Regions from separate parts of the Gordonia sp. LMA484 genome, predicted to be linked through region 1. Evidence: riboswitches for the same ligand, from Rfam matches in the RefSeq annotation. Region 1 holds a riboswitch; the other holds the start of a gene.
The links. A riboswitch is a leader RNA that binds a small molecule or an ion and turns the genes downstream of it on or off. The one in region 1 is predicted to bind cyclic di-AMP.

Region 1 (5,114 bases):
TCAGCGCCGCCTGGACGGCGACGAGTTCGGGCGAGGTGCCCTTCGGGATGAAGCGAGGGTCGAAATCGAACTTGGGTCCCCGCAGCGCGGCGAGCTGCTTGCCGGTCATCGACTCGTACACGGCTCGGATCTGGATCGCCTGCAGCTGGAGGTTGGCCTGCTTGGCCTGGAGTTCCCCACGGGTCTTCTCCGCGGCAGCCACCGCGGTTGTGGCATCGGCCGCGGTCTTGTCGGCGGCCGCCTTCGCCGCCAGCGTCGTGCGGCGCGCGTCTTTCAGACCCTGCAGATCGTGCGCCGCCTGGCGGGAGATCAGCTCGAGGCCGGACATCTGGTCGAGCAACGACTGCGGCGAGTCACTCACCAGCACCGCGTAGAGCCGGTTGACCCGCGCACCCTTGTAACTGGCGCGGACCACCGAGTCGACACGGTCCTGATAGCTCTCCAGGCGCTGCTCGGTGGACGTCAGGTTTCGATCCGCCTCAGCGGACGCCTTCTTCGCATCTGCCACGATGGCACGCTGTTTGTCGTACTCGATCTTGGCATTGTGCATCGCCTCGGCCGACTGCTCGGCGGCGTCGCTGAGTTTCTTGTACTGCGTCAGCAACTGGTCCGGTGTGCGAACCGGCGCGGCCGAGGCATCACCCGCCCCGCCCGCCGAGACCAGTTGACACAGCGACAAGATCGAGACCATCACCGCGGCCGCGAGCATCGCCGGCACGGACCGCTTGCGTGCGGGCGACCATCCGGCTACCACGCTTGTCACTTCTCCTCCACCGATAACCCCCCGGCACCAGGCCCGATGACCGTGTCGGATCATCGAGGGCCCTGGTGATCTGGTTGGGCGGACCACGCAGTTCGCGCGGTCCGCCCAACAAAGCTCACATCGTGGCCGATGCTCAGTAGCGTCGGATCCCGGTGACCGACCAGTTGCTCACCTTGTCCTTCTTCACCGGCACACCGTAGGTCGACGCGTGCACGAAGGTCCCGTTACCGACGTAGAGGCCCGCGTGCCCGCCCCCGTTGAAGATCAGCACGTCGCCGGGCTTGGCCTGCGCGATCGATGCCACCGGACGTCCGCCGCCCAGCTGTCCGTAGCTGTCGCGCGGAATGGTCTTACCGGCCTGCTTGTACGAGTAGTAGACGAGGCCCGAGCAGTCGAAAGCGTTCGGGCCGGCGGAACCGTATGAATACGGTGAGCCGATCTTGCTCTCGGCGACCCGGACGGCCTTCTGCGCCGCGGTGGGCTGGGCGCCGAGCAGGCCGCCACCACCCTTGGGCCGGAACTGCTGCGGGATCTGATCACCGTTGAGGCCGGGCACGGTGAAGGTGCCGAGATTCGGGATCTCGACGCTGGCGCCGGGCGACTTGGCCGCCGGCGTGGCCTTGGGTTGCTGGGGGACCTGCTTGGTATCGACCCCAGGAAGCTCGAAACTGCCGAGGTTCGGCATTTGCACGGGCGCTGCGAGCGCCGGGCCGGCGACAGCTGCCAGCGAGCCGACGGTGATCGACCCTGCGACGACCGCGCGCTTGGCTACCTTGCTGCCGCGGTTGGGCTGCTCCAAACGATGTTTGGCCACGAAGCGACTTCTCCTTGCTCTCCCTTCGACCGCCTACCGAGTTAGCTGTCGGGTTCGGGCCGGAAGAATGGCCCTACACGGCAGACTCGACGACGCGTGACACGTCGCCGGGCATGCGCGATTCACCCCAATTCGGATCGCTCCGAAAACTGATGGTTCCCCGGTTCGCCCAGAGGGCGATTGAGCGGTGACCTGTCCAGACCACTCCTGTTGGAGCGGGACGCTCTGAAAGGTCTCGGAAAGGTTACGAAATCGGATGCGGGTCTGTCCACCGACCCTCGGGGCCCCGAAATCCGAGTCCGACTCACCCAGCCCGCAATATCCGGAGACGACGCTCAGAAACGCCACTCTGAACTGCAGTTTTTCCTTTTCTTGCAGATACTGCAGAGTCTCTGGTGACCATTGCAGCGGAGACGAAAACATCGATCGCGGCGTCGATCGCAGCGTCGGCGGAGGCCGCCGTTTCCGTGACCTTTCCTCCACCTTCACCGGTGGGGTTTTCGCAGTTGGGAGGGTCGAACAGCACCTGCATCATGCACCCGTCGCAGGCGACCGGACGGACCGGGCAGGTCTGGCAGTCTACGTACATGTGTGATCTCCATCTCATTTGAGTCGGTGGGCATGTCGACGGCCGTCAAACCGGACGATCGGCGCCATGCGTCACATGTGAAGGAGAGTAGGAACCCGCACCGACAGATCCGGCCGGGCGACACCGACAACGGGTGAAATCACACCCTCCCCGCCTGTCACATCCGAATCTGTCGTTACGTCGAACTAATGTTCGCAACCGTGGTGCACTCATCGGCCGGGACCGGCGGACAACTCACCTTCGCGGACCTCGACGACGGCGACGACTTCTCGGATCGCTCGCTGTTCGACACCACGTTGGTCGTGGTCGACCTCGAGACGACCGGTGGCAGCGCCACCGCAGACCGCATCACCGAGATCGGGGCCGTGAAGATCCGCGGCGGTGAGGTGCTCGGTGAGTTCGCCACTCTCGTCGACCCCGGCTGCCCCATCCCGCCCAAGATCGTCACCCTCACCGGCATCACCGAGGCCATGGTCAGTGACGCACCGGCGATCGGCGAGGTCCTCATGTCCTTCGTGGAGTTCGCCCGCGGTTCGATCCTGGTGGCCCACAACGCGCGGTTCGACATGGGCTTTCTGCGGCAGAACGCGGCGCGACTCGGAATCGACTGGCCCTTCGACATCAGCCTCTGCACGGTCACCATGGCCCGCCGGATCCTGAGCCGCGACGAGGCGCCGACGGTCCGGCTGTCCGCACTCGCGGACCTGTTCGACGTCACGGTCCGCCCCACGCACCGAGCCCTCGACGACGCACGGGCCACCGTCGAGGTCTTTCATCGCCTGCTCGAGCGCGTCGGCAACCAGGGCGTGTCGACCTATGGCGAGCTCACCGCGTACCTTCCGCGCCAGACGACGCGCCTGCGCGCCAAACGCGCTCTGGCGCAGGATCTTCCGTCACTCCCAGGCGTCTACATGTTCCGCGGGCCGTCCGATGAGGTGCTCTACGTGGGCACCACGGTCAACCTGCGGCGTCGGGTGATGTCGTACTTCACCGGAAACGACCCCCGCCGACGCATCGGCGAGATGGTGAACCTGGCGACGCGTGTCGACCACGTGGAGTGCGCCCACGCCCTCGAAGCCGGCGTCCGCGAACTGCGGCTTCTGGCCGCCCATGCTCCTGCCTACAACCGCCGCTCGACCCAACCGCACCGCGGCTGGTGGGTCGTGCTGACCGCCGAGCGCTTTCCGCGCCTCAAGGTCTCCCGGACACCCACCGAGGACTGCATCGGGCCGATCGGAAATCGCACATCTGCCACCACCATCGCTGAACTGATCTCCCAGGCCACGGGATTGCGCAGCTGCACAACACGATTGGGATCCGCATCACACCATTGGTGCCGTTCCGAGGCGGCCGGCGGCCCACGCATCGGTGGATGTGACGCCGCGTCCGACCGTCCACTGACACTGCCCGACTACCTGCCGCGCGTGTCCACCACACGCGATCTGCTGTCCGGCGACTCGGATGCCGCCCTCATCACACTGACCGAGCGACTCGCGCGACTGTCCGAGGCTCAGATGTTCGAGAGTGCCGCGCGCCACCGGGACCGCGTGTCGGAGACGATCGACGCCCTCGCGCGGTGTCAGCGCCTCGGCGCGCTGTGTTCGATCGCCGAGCTGGTGGTGGCGCACCCCGACGATGATCGGGGATGGGAACTGGCGGTGATCCGATACGGCCGCCTGGCCAGTGCGGGTGTCGCCCGCCGGGGCATCCCGCCCATGCCCGTGGTGGACACGCTGATTTCCGCTGCCCAGACGGTCGTACCCGACGCCGGCCCGCTGCGGGGGGCGCCACCCGAGGAGGCCGGCCTTCTGTACCGCTGGGTCACCGCGCCCCGTACCCGGATCGTCACCACCACCGAACCGTTCGCGCTACCCGGCGCCTGCGCCGAGCGATGGTCGGCGTGGTCGCAGACGGCGCGTGCCGCCCGAGAGGCGCCCCGGCGCGCCGGGTGACCTCCTGCGAGAGTGATCCGACCCGGACCTCACCGAGCCCACCCTCCCGCCGACCGCACCGACCCCCGCGGCCACCGCCCGCGGTCGCACGCGCCCGGCACGCACCGCGCACAGACGTCCGGCGGCGCGCATTACTGTGTCAACCATGATCACCGCCATCGTCCTGATCCACGCCGACGTCCACCAGATCCCGGAGACCGCGCAGGCCGTGGCCGACATCCCCGGCGTCTCCGAGGTGTACTCCTGTGCCGGCGATGTGGATCTGATCGCGAAGATCAAGGTGCGCGATCATGAGCAGATCGCCGACGTGGTCACCGACAAGATCAACCGATTGCCCGGCGTGAACCGCAGCGCCACGCACATCGCATTTCGCAGCTACTCCAGTTCCGATGTCGAGGGCGGCTTCTCCATCGGCGAGCAATGATCGCGCGCCCGCCGATCGTCGGCCGGCCGAGCCGCGCGATGATCAGCGGGCCGCTGCGGACAACTCCGAACTGAGCGTCGCCCAGCGGTCGAGCACGCGTGTCGCCTCGCCGCTGTCGATCGCGGCGGCCGCGCGCTCCATCGCCGCGCCCATGGCATCGGTCAGCTCGGCTCCCGACATCGAAGCCTGCTGTTCGAACGCGACAATGGCTCCTGCGGCGTTGAGCAGGACCGCATCGCGCACCGGTCCGCGTGTGCCTGCGAAGAGGTCGCGAGCGATCGCCGCGTTCACCGTCGCGTCCCCGCCCTGGAGCGCGGCCAGCTGCACTCGACCGACGCCCAGATCTGCGGGATCGAGCGTGAGCCGGTGCACGTCGCCGTCGACCACCTGCCACACCGTCGAGGTGGTGGTCGTGGTCAGCTCGTCGAGCCCGTCATCGCCGCGGACAACCAGCACCGAACTCCCCCGCTCGGCGAACGACTGCGCCAGCACCGGTGCGAGATCGACGAATGCGCATCCGATGAGACCCGCACGGGGTCGTGCCGGATTGGTCAGCGGACCCAGCACATTGA
Region 2 (5,114 bases), 1.6 Mb from region 1:
CTGGTCATCCGCACTCATTCGGCCGATTCTACTGAGCGGGCGATCGTCGTACGTCGGCGCAGGCTCGGAGCACACGCCGGCGATGGCCTTCGGCGGGACGGCTGAGAACGCCACATGGCACAATGAGCGCGTGGCTGAGAAGAAGAAGTATGTCGACAACGGCTGGCCGAAGGACGGGGACGGCGGCGACGCTGCTCACGCGGTCTCCGAGTTCGCCGCCGGACTCTCCGGCGCGCTGTCGCCGTTCGGGGACGTCGAGTTCCCGCTGCCGCTCGACGAGCTGCCCTACGTCCAGCCGAAGACGGTCATCAACCGCTGACCTGCGGGTGTCCGAGCAGGAGCAGCATTCGGGTCCGACCGGCGCCGGGAGCGCAGCGAGCGGGCCGAGTTCCAGCGGCGCCGGGAGCGCAGCGAGCGGGCCGAGTTCCAGCGGCGCCGGGAGCGCAGCGAGCGGGCCGAGTTCCAGCGGCGCCGGGAGCGCAGCGAGCGGGCCGAGTTCCAGCGGGCCGGATCAGACTGGCCTGAGTCATATCGACTCGGCCGGCGCCGCGCGCATGGTGGATGTCGGTGGCAAAGCTGCGACCGTGCGGCGTGCGGTGGCCGGTGGCACGTTCTCGACCACCGCCGAGGTGATCTCGTTGCTCAGCGATCGCAAACTCCCCAAAGGTGATGTCCTGGCCACCGCCAGAATCGCCGGGATCATGGCCGCCAAGCGCACCGATGAACTCATCCCGTTGTGTCATCAGCTGGCGTTGTCGTCGGTGGAGGTCGATTTCGCGATCGGCGATGACCACATCGATGTCACCGCGACGGTCGGCACCAGTGGTCAGACGGGGGTCGAGATGGAGGCGCTCACCGCTGTCGCGGTGACCGGGCTGACCCTGCACGACATGGTCAAGGCCGTCGATCGCCGGGCATCGATGAACAACATCCGACTGCTGGAGAAGACCGGCGGCAAATCAGGGCCGTGGCACCGTGAGTGAGTGGCATCGTGAGTGAGTGGCGCCGTGAGTGACGAGTCGGCGAACGCCGGGTCTCGGGTGGCGCGGATCGTCGTTGCGTCGACCCGGGCGAGCCGCGGTGAGTACCCCGATCGCTCGGGCCCCGTCATCAGTGAGTGGCTCACGGCGCGAAGTTTCGTCGTCGAGGAGCACATCGTCGTCTCCGACGGCAAACCTGTGGGTGACGCGATCCGCGCCGGGGTATACGCCGGGGTCGACGTGGTGATCACCACCGGTGGAACGGGACTGACGCCGACCGACCGGACGCCCGAGGAAACCCGGGCTCTGGTCGACTTCGAGATTCCGGGACTCGCCGACGCAGTGCGGTCGGCCGGACTCCCGCAGGTGCCGACCGCGGTGCTGTCCCGCGGTGTGGCCGGAGTGGCGGGCACGACGCTGGTGGTCAACCTGCCGGGGTCGGTCGGTGGGGTACGTGACGGTTTGTCCGTGCTCGACAGCGTGCTGATTCACGCGTTGGATCAGATTCGTGGAGGTGATCATTGATGGTCCGTCCGAATTCTGGTGCGCTTATCGCGCGAGCGCACCTCTCCGACACCGTGATCGGGGTCGCCGAACACGAATCGCTGGTCGCCGAGGCCGCCGATGGCGCGGCCGGCGCGATCGTCGGGTTCACCGGGGCGGTGCGCGACCACGACGACGGACGCACGGTGACCCGACTGTCCTACAGTGCGCACCCGACCGCTCAGCAGGTGCTCGAGGAGGTCGTCGCGGAGGTGATCGACGCCGCGCAGGGAGTGCGGGCCGTAGCCGTGTCGCACCGCGTGGGTGATCTCGCGATCGGTGACGTGGCGTTCGTGGTGGCCGTTGCCGCCGACCATCGTCGGGCGGCCTTCGAGACCTGCTCGCGCATGGTCGACGAGGTGAAGGCGCGGTTGCCGGTGTGGAAGCACCAGTTCTTCTCCGACGGCACCGATGAGTGGGTCGGGTCTGCCTGATGACCGCCGGCGACGGCGGTGCCACACCGGACCGTGACCCGGAGCGCAACGAGACGCGGACCCAACAGCTCGATCGGAACTGGGCGAGCCTGCTGCAGGAGCTGCGGGTCGCGCAGACCGGAGTACAGATCCTGACCGGGCTCATGCTGACGATCCCGTTCCAGCAGCGGTTCACCGAACTGAGCGACTTACAGCAGCTGGTCTATCTTGTCAGCCTGGTCTTCTCGGTGCTGTCAGCAGTGATGCTGATCGCGCCGGTGGCGCTGCATCGATTGCTGTTCCGCCAGCACGCGGTCGCCGATCTGGTGGCCAGATCCCATGTGTTCGCGCTAATCGGGCTGGGCTTTCTCGGCCTGGCGATGACAGGGGTGCTCTCGCTGATCTTCAGCGTCGTGCTCGGCACGGCGGCCGCGGTGGTCGCGGGCACGACCACACTGCTGGTGTTCGTGGTGATCTGGGTGATCCTGCCGATGCGCGAGCGACGTCGCTCCGGCGACGTCAACTGACCCACGGGGACCGACCTCACCACCCGGTCTTGAGCCGTCACCACCCCGGTCCCTGAGAACATCCGAGCGCTACCACCCGGTCCCTGAGGAAGCTCCTGGCCGGCGTTACCACCCTGAGAACATCCGAGCGCTACCACCGGTCCCTGAGGGAGCTCCTGGCCGGCGTTACCACCCCGGTCCCTGAGGAGCCTCCGAGCCGGCGTTACCACCCCGGTCCCTGAGGAGCCTCCGAGCCTGCGAGGATGCGTCACGAAGGGCCCCTTCGTGACACCCCTCCGCTGGCGCTCCGGGGTTCCTCAGGGATCGGGGAACACCCGTCCGCTGGCGCTCCGGGGTTCCTCAGGGATCGGGGAACACCCCTCCGCTGGATCTCCGGCCTACCCCGGAAATGGACAAGGGCCCCGCACGGGCTCATGGCCATCGTGCGGGGCCCTTCGACTGTGGGCCCGTATGGGCTGGTGTCAGCTACTGCGCTCAGGGAGTGGGCAGCTGATCCTTGTGCTGGTTGAACAGCTTGATCTGATCCGGGGTGAGCTCGTAGCCGCTCTGCTTGGCGGCCTTCCACAGGTTCTCGACCTCGGGGTTGATCTTGTTGTTCTCGACGGCCTGGCCGAGCGCCTTGTCGATCTGCGTCTTCACGTCGTTGGTGGTCTTGGCCTCAGGAGTGGTCGACCAATTGAACGGCGCAGGCAGGGTGGGCAGCTGCGGCAGAGCCGGCTTCTGGACGGCCGGAGCGGTGCGCTGGGTGGCGCCGGACAGGCCCGTGCCACAGACCGGCCATGCTCCCTTGCCCTGCGAGGCGAGAACGCGCTCGGCGACGACGATCTGCTGTTCGCGGGTGGCCTGGTCGGCGCTCGGCGCGAACTGGGTGCCGCCGTGTCCGGCCCAGGTGCTCGGGCTGAACTGCAGGCCGCCCTGGTAGCCGTTGCCGGTGTTGATGGCCCAGTTGCCGCCCGACTCACACTGGGCGACCTGGTTCCACTCGGCGTCGGTGGCTGCGTTCGCCGAGCCGGTGCCCAGTAGTGCCGCACCGCCGCCCAGGACGGCGCCGGTGAGGGCGACCTTTGCGAAGGTCTTGGTGGTCGTGGTGGTCGACGGTTTGCGGTGACGTCCGGACATAGCTGGTATTTCCTCTCTCCACGCGCCTACGAAGTCAGCTGTCGGGTTCGGGCGAGAGGTGCCCGGTCTCGGCGCGACGTGAACGTCACGCCGGGACTTAACCCCAAGGGCGTCGGTCTGACGCCCGGATCTCTGTTCGGGAGGTGGGTCCCCCGTCCTCGCTCCTAGATGTCGTACTGGCGTCCCTGGCGGCGGAGCGAGGTTCGGCGCGGTCGCCGGGACGGTATGCATTTGGTTACTTGCTTGTGACCCCCCATGGGCGTCGTTCAGTCACACTACGACGTCTGGCACCACGAATCACGTTGTTGGCAAGCCCATTTTCCGCGCCCGAGTTGGGCTTTCGACCCAGTTTTGGCGTCGTGCCTGATCACGGGTCGATAGTCGACTTGTGTCCTTCTCGTGACCGATCCGTTATGTGAGGAAGGTCACAACAGGATTGTGGTCTCAGCCACCCGCAAACGGCGGCAACACGTCGAGGGTTTCGCAGCGACCCAGTCGGGCGGTGCGGTCGCAGAGTGCGACCGAATCGCGCAGATACGAGCAGCGGGCGAGGACCCGCGCGAGATCGGCGTCGCCGGACGCCAGGAGAGTCTCGAGTTCGCCGAGAGTGACGTCGGCGTCGAGCTCGACGACCGTGGATTCGGTCCCGGCGGCCGCGCGCGCGGCAGCGAAGAATCGGACGGTGAGTTGCACGGGTCGTCAGCCCCCGATGGCCGACATCGGCCGGGTCGGTTGGTGGAATCCGGGATCGTTGACGCCGTGGCCGGCCTTCTTGACCCACGTGTTGCCGCGCCATCGCTGGGCGATCGCGACGTCGAGCTCATCGTCGGGAAGTCCGCTGCGCAGAAGCGAACGCAGGTCCGTCTCCGATTCGGCGAACAGGCAGTTCCGCAACTCGCCGTCGGCGGTCAGCCGGGTGCGATCGCAGTCGCCGCAGAAGGGGCGCGTGACCGAAGCGATGACGCCGACCCGTGCCGGCTCGCCGTCGACGTCGTACCCCTCCACCAGCCATGTCGCGGCGGGGGCGCTGCCCCGGGGGCGAGGATCGGGGAGCAGGGTGAAGCGCGATGTCAGCGCCGCGAGGATCTCGTCGGCGGTCACCATCGACGACCGGTCCCACTGATGGTCGGCGTCGAGGGGCATCTGCTCGATGATGCGCAGCTGATATCCGTGTTCGAGGCAGAAGAGCAGCAGATCGGGCAGCCGCGGGAGATCTTCGTGGCCCGCGAGGACCGCATTGACCTTGACGGGCAGGCCGGCGCGGTGCGCCGCGGCCATTCCCATCACGACATTGTCGAGGCGGTCGCGGCGGGTGATCTCGGCGAACCGATCCCGGTCCACGGTGTCGAGCGACACATTCACCCGGTTCAGACCGGCGGCCACCAGACCGTCGATGCGTCGGGCGAGTCCGAGTCCGTTGGTCGTCATCGCGATCTCGGGCCGGGCGGGCAACGCCGAGACAGTGCTGATCAGCTGCTCGAGATCGCGTCGGAGTAGCGGTTCCCCACCGGTGAAGCGAATCGATCGGATAC

Region 2: linked by a shared signal. The riboswitch ahead of AC4AMJ_RS17750 (transglycosylase family protein) and the one ahead of AC4AMJ_RS10360 (C40 family peptidase) in region 1 are both predicted to bind cyclic di-AMP.

What each region holds. Positions count from the first base shown of each region.
Region 1 is NZ_CM176700.1:2,380,853-2,385,966, forward strand. Features, by position in the region: gene AC4AMJ_RS10355 (C40 family peptidase) at 1-709, opposite strand, end outside; gene AC4AMJ_RS10360 (C40 family peptidase) at 897-1,577, opposite strand; cyclic di-AMP (ydaO/yuaA leader) riboswitch at 1,592-1,774, opposite strand; gene AC4AMJ_RS10365 (DEDD exonuclease domain-containing protein) at 2,355-4,118, shown strand; gene AC4AMJ_RS10370 (Lrp/AsnC family transcriptional regulator) at 4,264-4,542, shown strand; gene trpD (anthranilate phosphoribosyltransferase) at 4,585-5,114, opposite strand, start outside.
Region 2 is NZ_CM176700.1:4,016,791-4,021,904, reverse strand. Features, by position in the region: gene AC4AMJ_RS17780 (helicase-associated domain-containing protein) at 1-18, opposite strand, end outside; gene AC4AMJ_RS17775 (hypothetical protein) at 83-319, shown strand; gene moaC (cyclic pyranopterin monophosphate synthase MoaC) at 522-983, shown strand; gene AC4AMJ_RS17765 (MogA/MoaB family molybdenum cofactor biosynthesis protein) at 1,008-1,505, shown strand; gene AC4AMJ_RS17760 (molybdenum cofactor biosynthesis protein MoaE) at 1,505-1,957, shown strand; gene AC4AMJ_RS17755 (DUF6328 family protein) at 1,957-2,463, shown strand; gene AC4AMJ_RS17750 (transglycosylase family protein) at 2,938-3,582, opposite strand; cyclic di-AMP (ydaO/yuaA leader) riboswitch at 3,590-3,774, opposite strand; gene AC4AMJ_RS17745 (MoaD/ThiS family protein) at 4,027-4,275, opposite strand; gene moaA (GTP 3',8-cyclase MoaA) at 4,282-5,114, opposite strand, start outside.